DNA from 2 places in the Paenilisteria weihenstephanensis genome. Region 1 is predicted to be linked to the other one. Evidence: predicted binding sites of a transcription regulator. Region 1 holds the regulator's gene; the other holds the start of a gene.
What was found. Region 1 encodes Rex, which represses fermentation and respiration genes when NADH is low (regulators of the CRP and FNR family bind a similar motif). Its sites were predicted from a motif close to TTGTGAAATATTTCACAA; they were not measured.

Region 1 (8,526 bases):
CATAGTAGGGAAAGGGATTATCAAGCAAAGAAATTGGCCAAAATGAAAAATCGACTTTCACGCCATTTTGGAAAAGAACTAATTGTGTCGCGATGTTTCCAGCGGGAGTTTCCATATGTAGTTGGGTATCGATGAGTACGTCGCCAATTTCAACAAGCCAATCTCGGTTTTTGCCGTAATGGACATCTCCGTCATACCAAATATTGATATCTAAATCAGATAAATCATCCACATCTTGTTGCTTTGCGAGTGACCCTTCTAACACCAATGCCTTTACTTTCGGCTGAGATTTACCCCACGCCACTATTTTCTTGGTTCTATAATAAATGTTGGGGTAGAAAATAATCTATCTCCGCATTTTTTTGTTCTCATTTCAAGACAAAAAAATACACAGTAATATCAAAATCCTTTAAGATAAAAGTGACGAAACCCAATCCAAAGGAGCGATATTACCATGCCAGACCATTTTATCATACAACTCATCGGTTTAGAAAATAAAAACATCCAACTTCTTGATTATTCGATTGAAAATCATATCTGCCACATTCATATCCAACTAAAACGAAAAAAACATGCCTGCCCCTCTTGTAAAACACGGACAGATCGCATTAAAGACTATCGTACGCACACTTTCCAACATCTAAAAGTCGCAGAAAAACGTGTCTATGTGCACTATCGAAAACGCAGATATGCTTGTTCCTGCGGAAAATCATTTGATGAAAAAAATCAAGGACTTGTGGCACGCTATCAGCGTTTTTCGACATCTTGGCATCAAGCAGCCCTTTTCCATAGTATCTCTGCCCCCTCCTTTACCTATACTGCCAGAACGTTTGGAACCACCGCACCTAAAATTATGCGCCTATTCGACGCGCGTACAGAAGCCTTTTCCACGCCTCCCGTCGCTCTTCCTAAAGTCATCGCTATCGATGAGTTCAAGGGAGATACCGACAAAGGCAAATTCCAACTCATTATCGCTGACCCCATGACTCGTCGCCCCATTGATATCTTAGAAAACCGTCGCGCCAAAACCATTCAACGTTATTTAAGAGAACGCGGGCATCAGGTAGAGATGGTTATCATGGATTTGAGCTCGACCTTCAAAAACGCTGTGCAACAAGCTCTTGACAAACCAGTTATTATTGCCGATTCTTTCCACTTCTCTCGCTACATCTATTGGGCGCTGAATAAAGTCCGCGTTCGTGTCCAACAGCGTTTTTCAGAAAAAGATCGAAAACACGGGAAACGGATACAAAAACTCCTTTTCAAGCGATCTCATAAGCTGGATACAGCGCAAAAAAGCATCATTCGCCGTTACTTAAGCTTGCACCCTGATCTACAAACCGCCTACACCATCAAGGAAGCCTATCAGGCTTGGTTTGATGCCAATAAAGCACAAGAACGCCGCGACGTTCGTCAATCCTTACACGATTTCTATCAACTCGTACAAGACAAACAGCTTCCAGAATTCATAAAAGCTATCGGTACTTTCCGACGCTGGGAAACAGAAATCATCAATGCCTTCATTTACCCACATCTGTCCAATGGTTTCGTAGAAGGAATTAACAACCGAACCAAGGTCATCAAGCGTACTTCTTATGGCTATCAAAACTTTTCACGGTTCCGCGCCAAAATACTTGCCCAGCACTTTATCAAAAATTTTGACATTTCTGTAGGCTAAAAAGAGGTACAAGCCACTATTTCCCTAGCTTGTACCTCGATATTTCACCCCAACAATTGACAAAGAGCCATTTTCTTATTTTCTTCAACACTTCTGTTAGCATCTAATCTGCCCCCTTATCAAAAAATGAGACCAAACATGATGTCTGGCCTCGTTTTATTATTTATTTGGATAGTTTTCTAGGAAGTAAATCAATGTTTGTAATTCGGTTGTTAAATCGATGTGATGCACGCGGACATGTTTTGGAACGCTGATACGCGCTGGTGTAAAGTTTAGAATACCTTTGACATCAGCTTCAAGCAGGCGATCCACCGTCGTTTGCGCTTCATCGGATGGTACCGTTAGAATCACGACTTCGATTTTATTTTCCTTCAATAGATCTTGCATGTCATTAAGATGGTAAATCGGAATATCTTGTTGCACTGTTCCAACTTTATTGGCGTCAACATCAAATGCTGCGACGATTTTTATATTATTATTTTTCATGAAATTGTAGTGTAAAAGTGCAGTCCCCAAATTACCAACACCGATAATAGCTACGTTTGTCTGTTTGTCTTGGCTAAGTGTCTTGCTAAAGAAATCCAAAATGTAGGACACGTTATAGCCATAGCCTTTCTTACCTAGTGCTCCAAAATAGGAGAAATCACGACGAATGGTTGCTGAGTCAACTTTCACAGCCTCGCTTAATTCAGCTGATGATACTCGTTCCTTGCCTGACTCATGCAAATATTTTAAGTAGCGATGATACAGTGGCAAACGCTTTGCTGTTGCTTGTGGGATCTTGCCCGTTTCTTCGATCATGTTTGTTTCCCTTCTTCCTTTTGATTTTAACTGGACAACGATCAAATTTAAAACCTTATCCTTGTGTGACAAAACATGCTCCTACAGTAAAAAATGATTGCGCATTTTTCTATCGTTGTTTATTTCACATGCTTGCTTATTTACTATAAACATTTCACATAGGATTCACAATGTTTTTGCTCACATATTATGTTACTATTTTGTGACATAACGTTTCAAATACAATTATACAGCAACAAATGTAATATTGCTAGTATTTTCACAAGGTCGAGATTGTGAATTCAATGATAGTAAGCGGTTCCTTTCTTATATCATTGCTTCTATAGCTCCTTTACGATAAACTAGGAAGATAGAGATATGATGAAGGAGAAATATACAATGATACTTTTACAAGTACAGCAGATCGTCAAAAATTTTGGCGCTGAAACGATATTAGAAAATATAAAATTAGAGGTTCAGACAAATGACAGAATCGCGCTGGTTGGCCGTAATGGTGCGGGAAAATCAACGCTTTTAAAAATTATTGCGGGGCAAATTAGTTATGATGGCGGTACGATTTCAAAGCCAAAACATGTTCAAATTGGCTATTTAGCGCAGAATACTGGGCTTGAGTCGACGAAAACGATTTGGAATGAGATGTTGTCTGGATTTACCGGGCTTCAAGCGATGGAGCAGGATTTGCGAAAACTGGAGGAACAGCTCGGTAATCCTGCTATTTATGATAACAAGGAGCAATATGAACAGACGTTAAAGGAATATGATCAATTGCAGCACGCGTTTAAAGAGCAAGGCGGTTACCAGTATGAAGCGGATATTCGCTCGGTTTTGCACGGTTTACGCTTTTTCGAAGAGGATTATGAGAAATTGATTGCTTCCCTTAGCGGTGGGCAAAAAACGCGTCTTGCTTTGGCGAAATTACTTCTCGCTAAACACGATATTCTCATTCTCGATGAGCCGACCAACCATTTAGATATCGCCACGCTTTCTTGGCTGGAGAGCTATTTGCAAAACTATAAAGGCGCGCTTCTTATTGTTTCTCATGACCGCTATTTTCTGGATAAGGTCGTGAATCAAGTGTACGAAATTAGCCGTACGCAGATCGATCGCTATGTCGGCAACTACTCGCGTTACCTTGTTCAAAAGCAAGCAAAACTCGAACAGCAATGGAAAGAATTCGATAAACAGCAAGATAAAATTGCGAAATTGGAAGACTTTGTTGCGCGAAATATCGTTCGGTCTTCTACAACAAAACGCGCGCAAAGTCGTCGTAAACAATTGGAGAAACTCGATCGCTTAGATCGACCGCAAGGCAGTGAAAAAACGGCGCATTTTGGTTTCCAATTTGATCGTGATAGTGGTAAAGATGTGTTATTCGTCGAGGATTTGGCGATTGGCTATGCGGTGGATAAACGTGTTTCACAGAAATTGACATTCGATATGAAGCGGCATGAAAGTATCGCGCTAGTTGGGCCGAATGGGATTGGGAAATCGACGTTACTCAAAACGTTGATTGGTGATATTCCCGCGCTTTCTGGGGAGTATCGTTTTGGTGCTAATGTTCAGATTGGGTACTATGATCAAGAACAGGCGAAGTTAAATTCGAATAAGTCGGTTCTGCATGAGCTTTGGGATGATTATCCGCATTTGAATGAACAAGCGATCCGCACGACGCTCGGTAATTTTTTATTCTCCGATGACGATGTTTTAAAAGTCGTGAATACGCTGAGCGGTGGCGAAAAAGCCCGTGTGGCACTTGCAAAATTAACTTTGGTCGGCGCGAACTTACTCATTTTGGATGAGCCTACCAATCACTTGGATATTGAGAGCAAAGAAGTTCTCGAGGCCGCGTTGATCGATTTTGAAGGCACCATTTTATTCGTATCGCATGACCGGTATTTTATCAACCGGATTGCTTCTAAAATTGTGGAAATGCATCCTGAACATGCACAGATTTATCTTGGGGATTATGATTATTATCAAGAAAAATTGGCGGAACAGAAGGAGCATGCGCGATTAGATGCGCTAGAAAAGCAGAAAACACATCCTGAAGAAAAACAACTCGCGACGAATAAACAAGCCTATCATCTCGATAAAGAGCAGCAAAAAGTGATGCGCCAAAAGAAACGCAAGCTTGACGAGATCGAGGAACAGATGGAAAAGACGGATCTCAAAATTAGCGAGATTGAGCAAGAACTTCTGGATCCAGCTGTTTATCAAGATCATGAAGCTGCTTATGCACGAACGGAAGCACTTGATTTGTTGAAGCAATCGAGCGAGGATTTAATGGAAGAATGGACGAATTTGAGTGAGGAACTCGAGGAATAACGAAAACAGGATTTCCCATTATAAATAGATGGAAAATCCTGTTTTTTCTATCATGACTCAAGCTCAAAAACAAATTCTTCTGTTTAAGAAAAATGTCTTTGTGGAATACCAGTTTGCTTATTTAGTAATTTTGTTCTCTTACTATCTTTGTAAACGTATAAATCATTTCTATATTGATAATTGTTTGCGTATTGCTTGATTGTTACATAGGCCGTTTTACCTTTGAACTCCCTAACAATTCCATATACAGAAAAAGCTGCAGCCGCCCATCCTAGACCTGGCACTAAACCTAAACCAATCACTACAAGAGCGGCACTTGATTTATTAACTTGAGTCATTGTTGTCGTGACGTTCCTAGTTGTAACTAATTTCATAGCACTACTTGAACTTGCCATTAATAACCTAGGAGCCACTTCATTTTCTGTTGACACATTGATCGTTCCTGCTTTTTCACCATCTATTATAATATCTGTTTTAATAGTATTATCAAGTTGCTTTTGCTGATATTTGACATCAGTTATTGAACCGTCTTCATCAGTTAGCTCCGCAGTTTTATTTTCAATATCCACAGCTATTTCACTTTCTTCTTTAGTATCTTTGTCTATTACGACAAAAGTATCTTTATTTTCCTGTGATATAGAGATATCTGAATCTGAATAAATGATTTCATTTAAATTATCCGCCCGCGCTCCCATTGGCATTGACACTGAACCAACAAGTACCCCTACAAGTATAATCGTAATTATTTTTTTCATTTTCTCTCAATCCTCCACTATGTAGTTTTTTTTTCTAAATGCCTGAATAAAAGATTGATCAGTATCAAAATTAAGACACCGACCATTAGCAACACACTCGAAATCCAATTCATAAGAAATGATACCAGTAATAAGACTACTAAAATAGTAAAAATACCATAAAACACTATATTTCTATTCATGTTTGTCCTCCTCCGAATAATCAATAGCCGCAAATATATATCACTTCTAATCCCGACTCAAAAGTAATATTATTAAATGCTACTTTTCTTTTTTTGCATCCGCTTACATTTATCATATTACAGTATTATTACAAGAACGTCAATTGCAAATTTGTAATTTTTATATCTTTTTTATTTATACACTTAAGGAGATCACATTAATATTCTAGTTTTGCACAAATTGAATCAAATTAAAAAAAGCTGCAGGTACCGGACAATACGATACTCCACAGCCTGTAAGGCAAGATCATTCCCCGATATAATCTCTTTTTTAATCTATTTTACGTATCTTAATGACTTTTTTCTTGGAGAGATATAGCGGAACGTTTTCTGTTTGGACATCGCTATATTCTAAGCCAAACCAGTGCTCTGGTGATGTTGTAAAATGCTTAATGAATAGTTTACTCTGCATAATTGACCGCTGCCAGTTAGTTAAATCGGCCTCTGTACTCAGTTCATCTTTAATAATAACAAAGCAGAAATCGCCGAGTTTTCGACCAGTTTTCGCGCTGTACTTCCGTTTTTGCTGTGCGAGCTCGCCTTTTGCAATGAGTTCTTTCGCAATTTGCTTGAGGAAGACGTTGATATCTTGTTCGACGCGGAATCCGAGTTTCAGTTGCACGCGAATCACGAAGTCGCTATCAAAATTTTCGACGGTATAGTAAGCGGCATAAGGCCCATCAACCACTTGGACGTTCACGAACCAATATACATCGGCGCGTTTTGGTCGCTTATCGAGGATGGATGCCATAACTTCATGTTCAACGCGCATTGGATTGCGGCTACTTGTTAGGTACACCAAGTTGTGCGCGTATTTGGGATAGGCGGTGTCTGCTTTTAATTTTGTAAGGGTTGGTACGAATTTTTTCAGTGGTACGTTTTTGACTAGCTTTGTTTTTAGTTGGTATCCAGTGAACCAGATGTACATAAGCGCCATGATCACTACTGCCATGATGACTGCCACGAAACCACCGTGCATGAATTTAGCCGCGCTCGAGACGAAGAAAGCGAATTCGAGTACGCCAAATGTCATTAAAATGGAGGTTGTGACGAGTATCGAGAATCCTTTTCTACGTAAGAATTGGAAAAGTAAAACGGTCGTCATTAGCATCGTTACTGTGATGGATAGGCCATACGCTGCTTCCATGTGGGTCGAGTCTTTGAAGTAGAGGACGACACCGACGCAGGCGATCCAAAGCACGGTCGTCACAGTCGGAATATAGACTTGTCCTTTTGTTTCGGATGGATAGCGAATGCTAAGTCGCGGTAATAAATTCAGCGCGATTGCTTCGGAAACAAGTGTGTATGCGCCTGATATCAAGGATTGTGAGGCGATGATCGCGGCTAAGGTCGCAATTAAAACGCCGTACATGATGAACGGTTCTGGCATACTTTGAAAAAACGGATTCACGGTTGGGTCTTTTACATTTTTGAGTGAGATGATCCACGCGCCTTGTCCGAAATAATTGAGTAGTAGGCAAACTTTGACGAATGGCCATGTGATGTATATATTTTTGCGACCGACGTGTCCTAAATCGGAGTACAATGCCTCAGCACCAGTTGTTGCCAGGAAAACGCTGCCGAGTATTAGAAATCCCGCCTTATTTTGGTCGCTAAAAAGTAATTCGATTGCGTAATACGGTGAAAAAGCACGGAATATCGAGAGATCGCCAAGAATATTGATGATCCCGAGCACGCCTAAAATTGAAAACCAGAGGAACATCGTTGGACCAAAAATACGACCGATAAACATGGTTCCGTAGCGTTGCATAAAGAAAATACCGCTAAGAATAACGATAACGATGATAATAATTAATGTTGTATTCCCAGTGAATAGTGTCTTAAATGCTGGAATTTCTTCTAATCCTTCGATGGCGGAAGTGACAGTTACGGCGGGTGTTAAGACCCCATCAGCGAGTAGTGCTGCACCACCGATCATTGCGGGAATAACCAGCCATTTACCGCGCTTTCTAACCAGCGCGTATAACGAGAAAATACCACCCTCACCATGGTTATCTGCGCGTAAGGCGATGATGACGTATTTAATAGTAGTTAGTAATGTGAGTGTCCAGAAAATAAGCGATAAAGAACCGATGATATAGTCTTCGGATACACTGTTTAGCCCACCATTGCTTGCCACGATAGACTTCATAACGTAAAGTGGCGACGTTCCAATGTCACCGTAGACGATGCCGAGTGTTCCAATTGCAAGACCAAGCCTGATTTTATCCTTTTTTTCCATGTCTATCCCCCTCTTAACCGCACTTCTATAATGAACGTATTATACCATCATTCCCGAAAAAAAACGAATATGAATTCAGCGTGGCGAGAAGTATTTATCACTGTCCATTAAAAGCTCTGTTCCAACGCTTTTCTTACTGCGTTTCGGTACTCACTTTTGCTTAGGCACTAAACACTTATCGCCACGCTGAGGTGGGGATTTTTCTTTAAATTTTAATACGTATCTTCAAAAAGCAATCCAGGGCTGGCGTTCATTGTTAGATCACCGCGGACTCCTTTTTCATATAAAATCGTTCCTGCTGCTGCGATCATGGCTGCGTTGTCCCCGCATAGAGATAACGGCGGGATAATTAGTTTCACATCTGGAATTTCCTGTGCTGCTTCTGTGACGAGACGTTCGCGTAATCCCTGATTTGCCGCAACACCTCCTGCTAACAATAATTGCGTCACGTTGAATTCTTTCGCTGCTCGCATGGTTTTAGCCACGAGAACATCGACAACGCTC
Region 2 (8,526 bases), 520 kb from region 1:
CGCGGTCGCCGGACACGAAATAATCGCCGCGAATCGCTTTTTCAAGACGCTCAGGCTCTTTGTAATATTCTTGGAACAGCGCTGGGAAATCTTTGCGCATCGCGATATCGCCAATTTCGCCGACACCAACAGGCTGGCCATTTTCATCAATAATCGCCATGTACTCCGGCATAATCGGCTTGCCCATCGAGCCCGGACGAATCGGAAACTCCACAAGCGTCCCAATCAGAAGCGTACTCTCGGTCTGGCCATAACCATCGCGAACCTTAATGTCAAAATTGTCTTGGAAAACTGTGATAACTTCGCGGTTCAGCGGCTCACCAGCAGAAACAGCGCTGCGCAAATGACTCAAATCATACGAATCCAAGTGGTCCGCCTTCGCCATCAAACGGTATTCCGTCGGCGTACAGCAAAGCACATTAATTTGCTTATCTTGCAAAAGTTCCAACTGTTTCGCGGGACGGAAACGCCCATTATAAATGAAACCCGTCGCGCCTTTGCCTAAAACAGACAAGAACGGCGACCAAACCCACTTTTGCCAGCCAGGTCCAGCCGTTGCCCAAACCGTGTCGCTCTCGCGAATATCCAACCAGTGGTCCGCGGCGATCCGAATGTGTGCGTAACCCCAACCATGCACATGCACCACACCCTTCGGATTCCCCGTCGTGCCTGACGTAAAGGCCAGCAAACAAGGATCATCTTTGCGCGTCGCTACCTTCTCAAATTCGGCGTCAGCGTCCTCAATCAACCGCTCATAACCCAGCCAACCATCACGCGCGCCGTCCGCCCCAACAACAATCCGCGTCACGATACTAGGCGCGTCCACGATCTTATCAAACTCCGCCGTACAACTCACGTCCGCAATCACAGCTTTCACGCCCGCATGATGAATCCGATATTCCAAATCATGCGCCTTTAAAAGCTCCGAGGCAGGAATAATAATCGCGCCCGTCAGCCAAATCCCCATATAAACCGCGTACGTCTCCAACAACCGCGGCATCATCACAATCACATGATCGCCCTTCCCGATACCAGCATCCTTCATCACAGTCGCAAACCGGTTCGCCTGCTCTAACAAATGATGATAAGACCATTCCTTCACATCCCCAGCCTCATTCTGCCAAATCAGCGCCGTTTTCTCCGAGTCAAATTGTGCAATTTCATCCGTAATATTATAAAATTCAGGTGCAATTAAATTTTCAGATTTCACTTTGGAACATCTCCTTGGGTTTATTTTTGGTGTTTCTCCTTGAGGCATCATTTTTATTGTTACCAGGTACTAATACATGGTACTATAACCTCCTAACCAAAGCAAATAAAAGGCACAAACCGCATACCTATGCTAAAATAAAGAAGATATCGAAAGGGGAAACATCCATGCAAAAAGAAATCTATATGCGCGAGGCCTTACTCGAAGCCGAAAAAGCACGCGAAAAAGGGGAAGTCCCGATTGGCGCGGTTGTAGTGCTTAACGATGAAATCATCGGACGCGCGCACAATCTCCGCGAAACGACAAAAAACGCGATCACGCACGCCGAGATCCTAGCGATCCAAGACGCCTGCAAAAACCAAGACGCTTGGCGACTCGAAGGTGCGGAACTCTACGTCACGCTTGAACCTTGCCCGATGTGCAGCGGCGCGATTCTACTATCCCGCATAGACACGGTTTACTACGGAGCACCTGATCCCAAAGCCGGAACAGCTGGAACGCTCATGAACCTACTTCAAGATTCGCGCTTCAATCATCAATGCGAAGTAGAAGCTGGACTCTTAGCTGATGAATGCGGTGCCATCCTAACCGACTTTTTCCGCAATTTACGAGCGCAAAAAAAATTACAAAAGAAGCCGTAATACCTATTTTAATTCAATTTATCCCCATTATGCGCTAATATGTGAAAAAATGCGCAATGCACTGATACGTCTAAACTCGCCTGCCCGACTCACTTTATGACTCCATGTTTTCCCTTATGAAATTAGAACCAAAAGAACTAAACAAATTTAGGTCAAAATGAGATAGAATAAAGATTAGGTAGAACTTATTCTAATCTGTCAAAGATGCGAAGGAAACCCGTTAGCCTCGACAAAATTTGTTAGAGGGCGCAGTGAAAACCTTCTTTTGGTTTTTGCGGAGGCCACGAAAATTTCGAGAGGGCGGTTTCTGTAGCTCGCTTCACGCGTTTATTTATGTGAGAAATTAGACACAGTCTGAGAAGTAACTATTTTTCAGTGGAATCAGGGGATTTCCGTACGTGTTTTTTCTTATATCATGATTTGTGAATTTTAACACAAGGTATCAGAACGGTATTCGCAGTTTTTCACAATCGATAAATGTGTATAGTAAAAAGTCGGCAAATTATTATAATGCTAACAAGCTGGGTTAAATGCCCAATAAACACAAAAGGAGGAAAAAAGGTGGATAAACTTTTCTTAGCTAGACTTCAATTCGGATCAACAACCGTTTTCCATTTCTTATTTGTACCACTTTCTATTGGACTTGTATTTATGGTTGCTCTTATGGAAACGTTGTATGTTGTGAAGAAAAAAGAAATCTACAAAAAAATGTCGAAGTTTTGGGGACATTTGTTCTTAATTAACTTCGCGGTAGGGGTAGTAACAGGGATAATTCAGGAATTCCAATTCGGGATGAACTGGTCGGACTATTCGAGATTCGTAGGGGACGTATTTGGGGCACCGCTTGCAATTGAAGCGCTACTTGCCTTCTTTATGGAATCAACATTTATCGGACTTTGGATCTTCGGCTGGGATCGCTTGAACAAGAAATTACATTTAATGTGTATTTGGCTGGTTGCACTTGGAACAGTTTTCTCCGCGTTCTGGATTTTAGCGGCGAACTCATTCATGCAACATCCAGTAGGATTCCAAGAAATCAATGGACGTGCGGAAATGAACGATTTCTGGGCGCTTATTACGAATGGACAGTTACTTGTGGAATTCCCACACGTTATCTTTGGTGCGTTCGCGACGGGTGCGTTCTTTGTAGCCGGGGTCAGCGCGTACAAATTACTTAAAAAGCAAGATGTGGACTTTTTCCGAAAATCGTTCCAAATCGCGCTCGTACTCGTTATTATCGGTGGTTTTGGTACGGCCTTCAGTGGTCACCAACAAGCGCAATATCTTGTTAAAACGCAACCGATGAAAATGGCGGCGACGGAAGGTATATGGGATGATACGGCCGATCCGGCACCGTGGACGATGATCGCTGGGATTGATGTTGACAACAAGAAGAACACGTGGGAAGTTAATATTCCGTATGCGCTGAGCTTCTTATCCTACTCGACGTTCTCTGGTAGCGTTCAAGGTATGAATTCGCTACAGGCCGAGTATCAAGAGAAGTATAAAGATCGTTTCGGGGCGGATATGAACTATATTCCACCAGTTAAAACATCATTCTGGAGCTTCCGTATTATGGTGCTCTCCGGTATGTTAATGATTATGTTCGGCTTGTGGGGAGCTTTCCTTGCATGGCGCAAAAAATTAACAACTTCAAAATTATATTTACGTTTAATGATTCCAATGATTGCTTTCCCGTTCATCGCCAATTCAATGGGTTGGATTATGACGGAAGTAGGGCGTCAACCGTGGGTAGTATTTGGCTACATGTCAACGGCTGATGGGGTCTCACCGAACGTCTCGGCAGGCTCGATATTATTCTCGCTCATTGCGTTTTCAGCGATCTATCTGGCGCTTGCAATTGTGCTAGTCTGGCTGTTTATTCGCGAAATCAAAGCAGGGCCATTTGCACACGATCATGACGATAAAAAAGGTAAGAAAACGCCTGCGTCTGTCGATCCATTTGATTTGAAGGGGGCGAAATAAGATGGAATTAAATGAACTGTGGTTCCTTTTAGTTGCTGTACTTTTCATCGGCTTTTTCTTCTTGGAAGGGTTTGATTTTGGAGTTGGAATGTCGACTCGTTTTGTAGCTCGAAATGATATGGAGCGTCGTGTTTTAATCAATACGATCGGTCCTTTCTGGGATGCGAATGAGGTTTGGTTGCTGACGGCTGGGGGCGCGATTTTTGCGGCGTTTCCGAACTGGTATGCGACAATGTTTAGTGGTTATTATATTCCACTTGTCTTCTTCTTGCTGGCGCTCATCGGCCGTGGTGTTTCGTTTGAATTCCGCGGGAAACATGATACAAAAGCTTGGGTGAAAACGTGGGATTGGGTTATTTTTATCGGTAGTGTTTTGCCGCCGTTCTTACTTGGCGTCTTGTTCTCGTCACTTGTTGCGGGGATGCCGATTAATAGTGAAATGAATATGAATGCAGGATTCTTTGATTACATTACGCCGTTCTCGCTTATGGGCGGATTGACGGTTACATTAATCTGTTATTTCCACGGATTGCTGTTTATCACGCTTCGTACGCATGACGACATTCGTGAACGTGCGAATCGGATTGCAAAACGGATGTGGTTCGTAACGGTTCCTGTACTTGCGATTTTTGTAGTGATGGCGTTCTTCTATACAGATATTTTCCAAGCTCGTCCAGTCTTATTGCCAATCATTATCGGCGCGACTGTTGTTTTCTACGTAATCTCTGCGATTGCTCTTTGGAAAGGTCGCGAAGGTTGGGCATTTGCCTTTAGTGGACTTGGAATTGTTGGAACGATCGGCGCGATTTTTGCGGGATTATTCCCACGTGTCATGATTAGTTCGACAAGTTCGCTATATGATTTAACGATTCATAATGCAGCATCCGGCGATTATTCGCTGAAAGTAATGACAATCGTGGCTCTGACGCTTTTGCCGTTCGTACTAGGTTATCAAATCTGGAGCTATTATGTGTTCCGCAAGCGTGTATCCAGTAAGGAGAAAATGACGTACTAATGGGTAGAGATTTATTAAAATACCAAGGTATAAAACCGATCCTTGCAATGCTAGCCGTCCTGACAATTGTTCAGGGCGCGGCTATCATCGCGATGGCAAGATATTTAGCAACTGCGATTACAACGTTATTTCACGGGGAACCGTGGGGGAACGCGCTGTTCGATTTAGGCCTCTTTGCGGGGGCTTATCTCGTACGGCATTTTTTGAATGTATGGAAACGCAAAATAGTCTATGATTATGCTGCAAAAACAGGGACGAAGATGCGCCAGGAACTGCTTTCAAAATTGTTTCTACTTGGGCCGCGCTATACAAGTGCGGAAGGGACAGGGAAAGTCGTGACGATGGTGATGGAAGGCGTCGCTGATTTTCGACGCTATTTGGAGCTCTTTTTGCCGAAATTGATGAATATGTCTATTATTCCTGTGATGATTTTAATCTACGTATTTATAGAAGATGGGACGTCGGGCACGATTTTGATTTTGACGTTGCCGATTTTGATTCTATTTTTGATTATGATTGGGCTGGCAACGAAGAAACAGGCGGATCGCCAGTTTGAGACGCATCGTGTGTTGTCGAATCATTTTGTGGACTCGCTAAAGGGACTTGAAACGCTGAAATATTTGGGGATTAGTCGCTCGCATGAGGGGAATATTGCGAAGGTGAGTGAGGATTACCGGAAGGCAACGATGGGGACTTTGCGAATGGCGTTCTTGTCTTCGTTTGCGCTGGACTTCTTTACGATGCTTTCGGTTGCGACGGTGGCGGTGTTTCTAGGGCTAGGTTTGATTGAAATGACGATGAATTTGCCGATCGCGCTCGGGATACTTATTTTAGCACCGGAGTACTTTTTGCCGGTTCGTGAGGTTGGCTCGGATTATCACGCGACGCTAGACGGTCAAGAGGCGGGACGTGTGATTCAGGAGATTATTAATAAGGACGTGACGGAGGTTGCGGCGGATCAGAAGTTGGAGTTCGACGCGAATACGTCGTTTACTTTGCAAAATGTGACGGTGCAACATCAGGCGGACTCGCCGACTTCGCTTGACGCGGCGAATTTTACGGTTTCGGGTTTTGAAAAGATCGGGATTATTGGTGCAACGGGGGCTGGGAAGTCAACGATGATCGATGTGCTGAGTGGCTTTTTGGAACCGACGGCGGGTGAATTTATTTGGAACGACACTGAACGTGTGCAGTTGCGTGATGCGGCTTGGCAGAGTCAGGTGACGTATATTCCGCAGCACCCGTACCTTTTTCATGAAACGGTGCGCGAGAATATTCGTTTTTATGCACCGGATAGTACGGACGCGGCAGTGGAGCAGGCGGCGAATGAGGCTGGGTTGCGCGATTTAGTGGCGGAGCTTGATGCGGGTTATGATACGCTTGTTGGTGAGGCTGGGCGTGTGCTTAGTGGTGGTCAGGAGCAGCGGATTGCAATTGCGCGGGCTTTTCTTAGTGATCGCCGAATTGTGTTGATGGATGAACCGACGGCGCATTTGGATATTGAGACGGAGTATGAGTTGAAGCAGCCGATGCTTGATTTATTTGAGAACCGTCTTGTCTTTTTTGCGACGCATCGTTTGCATTGGATGCTTGAAATGGACCGGATTATTGTGCTGGATCATGGTGCGATTGTGGAAGTTGGCACGCACGAAGAATTGATCGCGAAAAATGGCTTTTATGCGAAATTAATCAAAGCCCAATTGGAGGAGATCTGATGATAAAAAGTAGCTGGATTGGGCCGTATATCAAACAAAATCGGATGCTTTTCCTCTGGGTTATTTTGCTCGGGTTGTTGACGGTATTTTCAACGGGAGCGTTAATGTTTACATCGGGATATTTGATCTCGACAGCGGCAACGATTCCGGAGACAATTTTACTTATTTATGTGCCGATCGTTGGTGTGCGGGCATTCGGAATCATGCGTGCGGTATCGCGTTACGTCGAACGTCTGGCGAGTCATTCGCTCGTTTTGCGGATTTTGGCGAAAATGCGTGTGCGTTTGTACCGTATTATTGAACCGCAAGCTTTGTTGATGCGTTCGCGTTACCGGACGGGGGATATTTTGGGGCTTCTTTCGGATGATATCGAGCATTTGCAAAATTACTATTTGACGACGCTACTTCCGAACATTGTGGCAATGGTTTTATATGGTGGGATTGTGATTTCACTTGGCGTCTTTTCGATTCCGTTTGCGATTCTATTTTTCGCTTATATCGCGCTGCTCGTTCTTGTGATGCCTTGGGTGTCGCTACTTTATGCGCGTGGAAAAAATGCGTACATGAAGCAGGAACGGAATAAGTTGTATCAAAAATTCACCGATGCTGTGTTTGGTATCAGTGACTGGATGTTCAGTGGTCGTGAAAAAAGCTTTATCGCGGATTATGAGGCGGATGAGAAATTGATGCTGGCGGCTGAAACGAAACAGGCGCGTTTTGCGACATTGCGCGACTTTATTGGGCAACTGATCATCGGAGTTATGGTGCTGTCGATGGTGTATTGGACAAACGAGCAAGTCGTGGATGGCGTTTTTGAACCGACGTTTATCGCGGCGTTTGTGTTAGCGATTTTAGCTTTATCGGAGAGCTTTATTCCGGTGAGTAATGCGGTCAGTGATGGCTCGCTTTACAAGGATTCGATTGCGCGTTTGGAAGAGATTGAGGACGCGGAACTTCTGACTTGGGAAGAGGAAGGCGCGCTTGAAAAAGTGGCGATCGATACGCAAAATGTAACTTTACGTACGGAAAAACTGACTTTTGGTTACACAGATGTGAAACCTGTTTTGCGAGATTTGGATTTTGAGTTGAAGCAAGGCGAGAAAATCGCAATTTTAGGCCGAAGTGGTACTGGGAAATCGACATTTTTGAAATTAGTGCAAGGGGCTTTGGCGCCAACATCAGGCTCGGTTACGTTAAACGGGGACGATGTGGCGAAACTTCGACCGCAAATCGCGGACATGATTTCGATGCTGAATCAGAAGGCACATTTGTTTAATACGACGGTTTTGAACAATATTCGAATGGGAAATCAGGATGCAACGGATGAAGAAGTCGCAGAGGTCGCGAAACAAGTGAAGTTGCACGACTTTATTATGAGCATGCCGGATGGATATCATACGCAGATGACGGAGATGGGCGCGCGCTTTTCTGGTGGTGAACGTCAACGGATTGCACTAGCTCGGATTTTGTTACAAGATACGCCGATTGTAGTGCTAGATGAGCCAACTGTGGGACTTGATCCGATTACTGAGAAGGAACTACTGGGAACTATTTTTGAGACGCTGCAAGGGAAGTCGCTCGTTTGGGTGACGCATCATCTTGTTGGTGTGGAGAAAATGGATCGGGTATTATTCTTAGAGAACGGGGAAATCATCATGGAGGGAACACATCAGGAATTGTTGCATCAGGAAGAACGTTATCGTCACTTGTATGAGTTGGATCGTCCAATTAAGCTGTGACTAACGTAATGAAAGGTAATATTTATCACACTGAAAAAGACCTGTTTTGTCACATTTTAGACACAAACAGGCCTTTTTTTGTAGCATAATAATGTTTTGTATGTTAAAGTTTTAGATGTAGTGAAGTTTTATACATAGTTACTTTTGATAGGTAACGGTATGCTTGAATATGAAGATTGAAAATTCTGCTTTTTAATTTCGAGTTAGAGTACTCGTTTTT

Region 2: UE46_RS15040 (cytochrome ubiquinol oxidase subunit I) is a predicted target of Rex. The motif match lies at 2,272-2,289, and genes of this name have one in related genera.

What each region holds. Positions count from the first base shown of each region.
Region 1 is NZ_CP011102.1:2,610,134-2,618,659, forward strand. Features, by position in the region: gene UE46_RS12710 (aminoglycoside 6-adenylyltransferase) at 1-304, opposite strand, end outside; gene UE46_RS12715 (ISL3 family transposase) at 455-1,678, shown strand; gene UE46_RS12720 (redox-sensing transcriptional repressor Rex) at 1,838-2,479, opposite strand; gene UE46_RS12725 (ABC-F family ATP-binding cassette domain-containing protein) at 2,858-4,804, shown strand; gene UE46_RS12730 (hypothetical protein) at 4,888-5,559, opposite strand; gene UE46_RS12735 (KUP/HAK/KT family potassium transporter) at 6,052-8,022, opposite strand; gene tsaD (tRNA (adenosine(37)-N6)-threonylcarbamoyltransferase complex transferase subunit TsaD) at 8,235-8,526, opposite strand, start outside.
Region 2 is NZ_CP011102.1:3,125,184-3,133,709, reverse strand. Features, by position in the region: gene UE46_RS15050 (acyl-CoA synthetase) at 1-1,210, opposite strand, end outside; gene tadA (tRNA adenosine(34) deaminase TadA) at 1,378-1,851, shown strand; gene UE46_RS15040 (cytochrome ubiquinol oxidase subunit I) at 2,413-3,837, shown strand; gene cydB (cytochrome d ubiquinol oxidase subunit II) at 3,839-4,852, shown strand; gene cydD (thiol reductant ABC exporter subunit CydD) at 4,852-6,567, shown strand; gene cydC (thiol reductant ABC exporter subunit CydC) at 6,567-8,306, shown strand.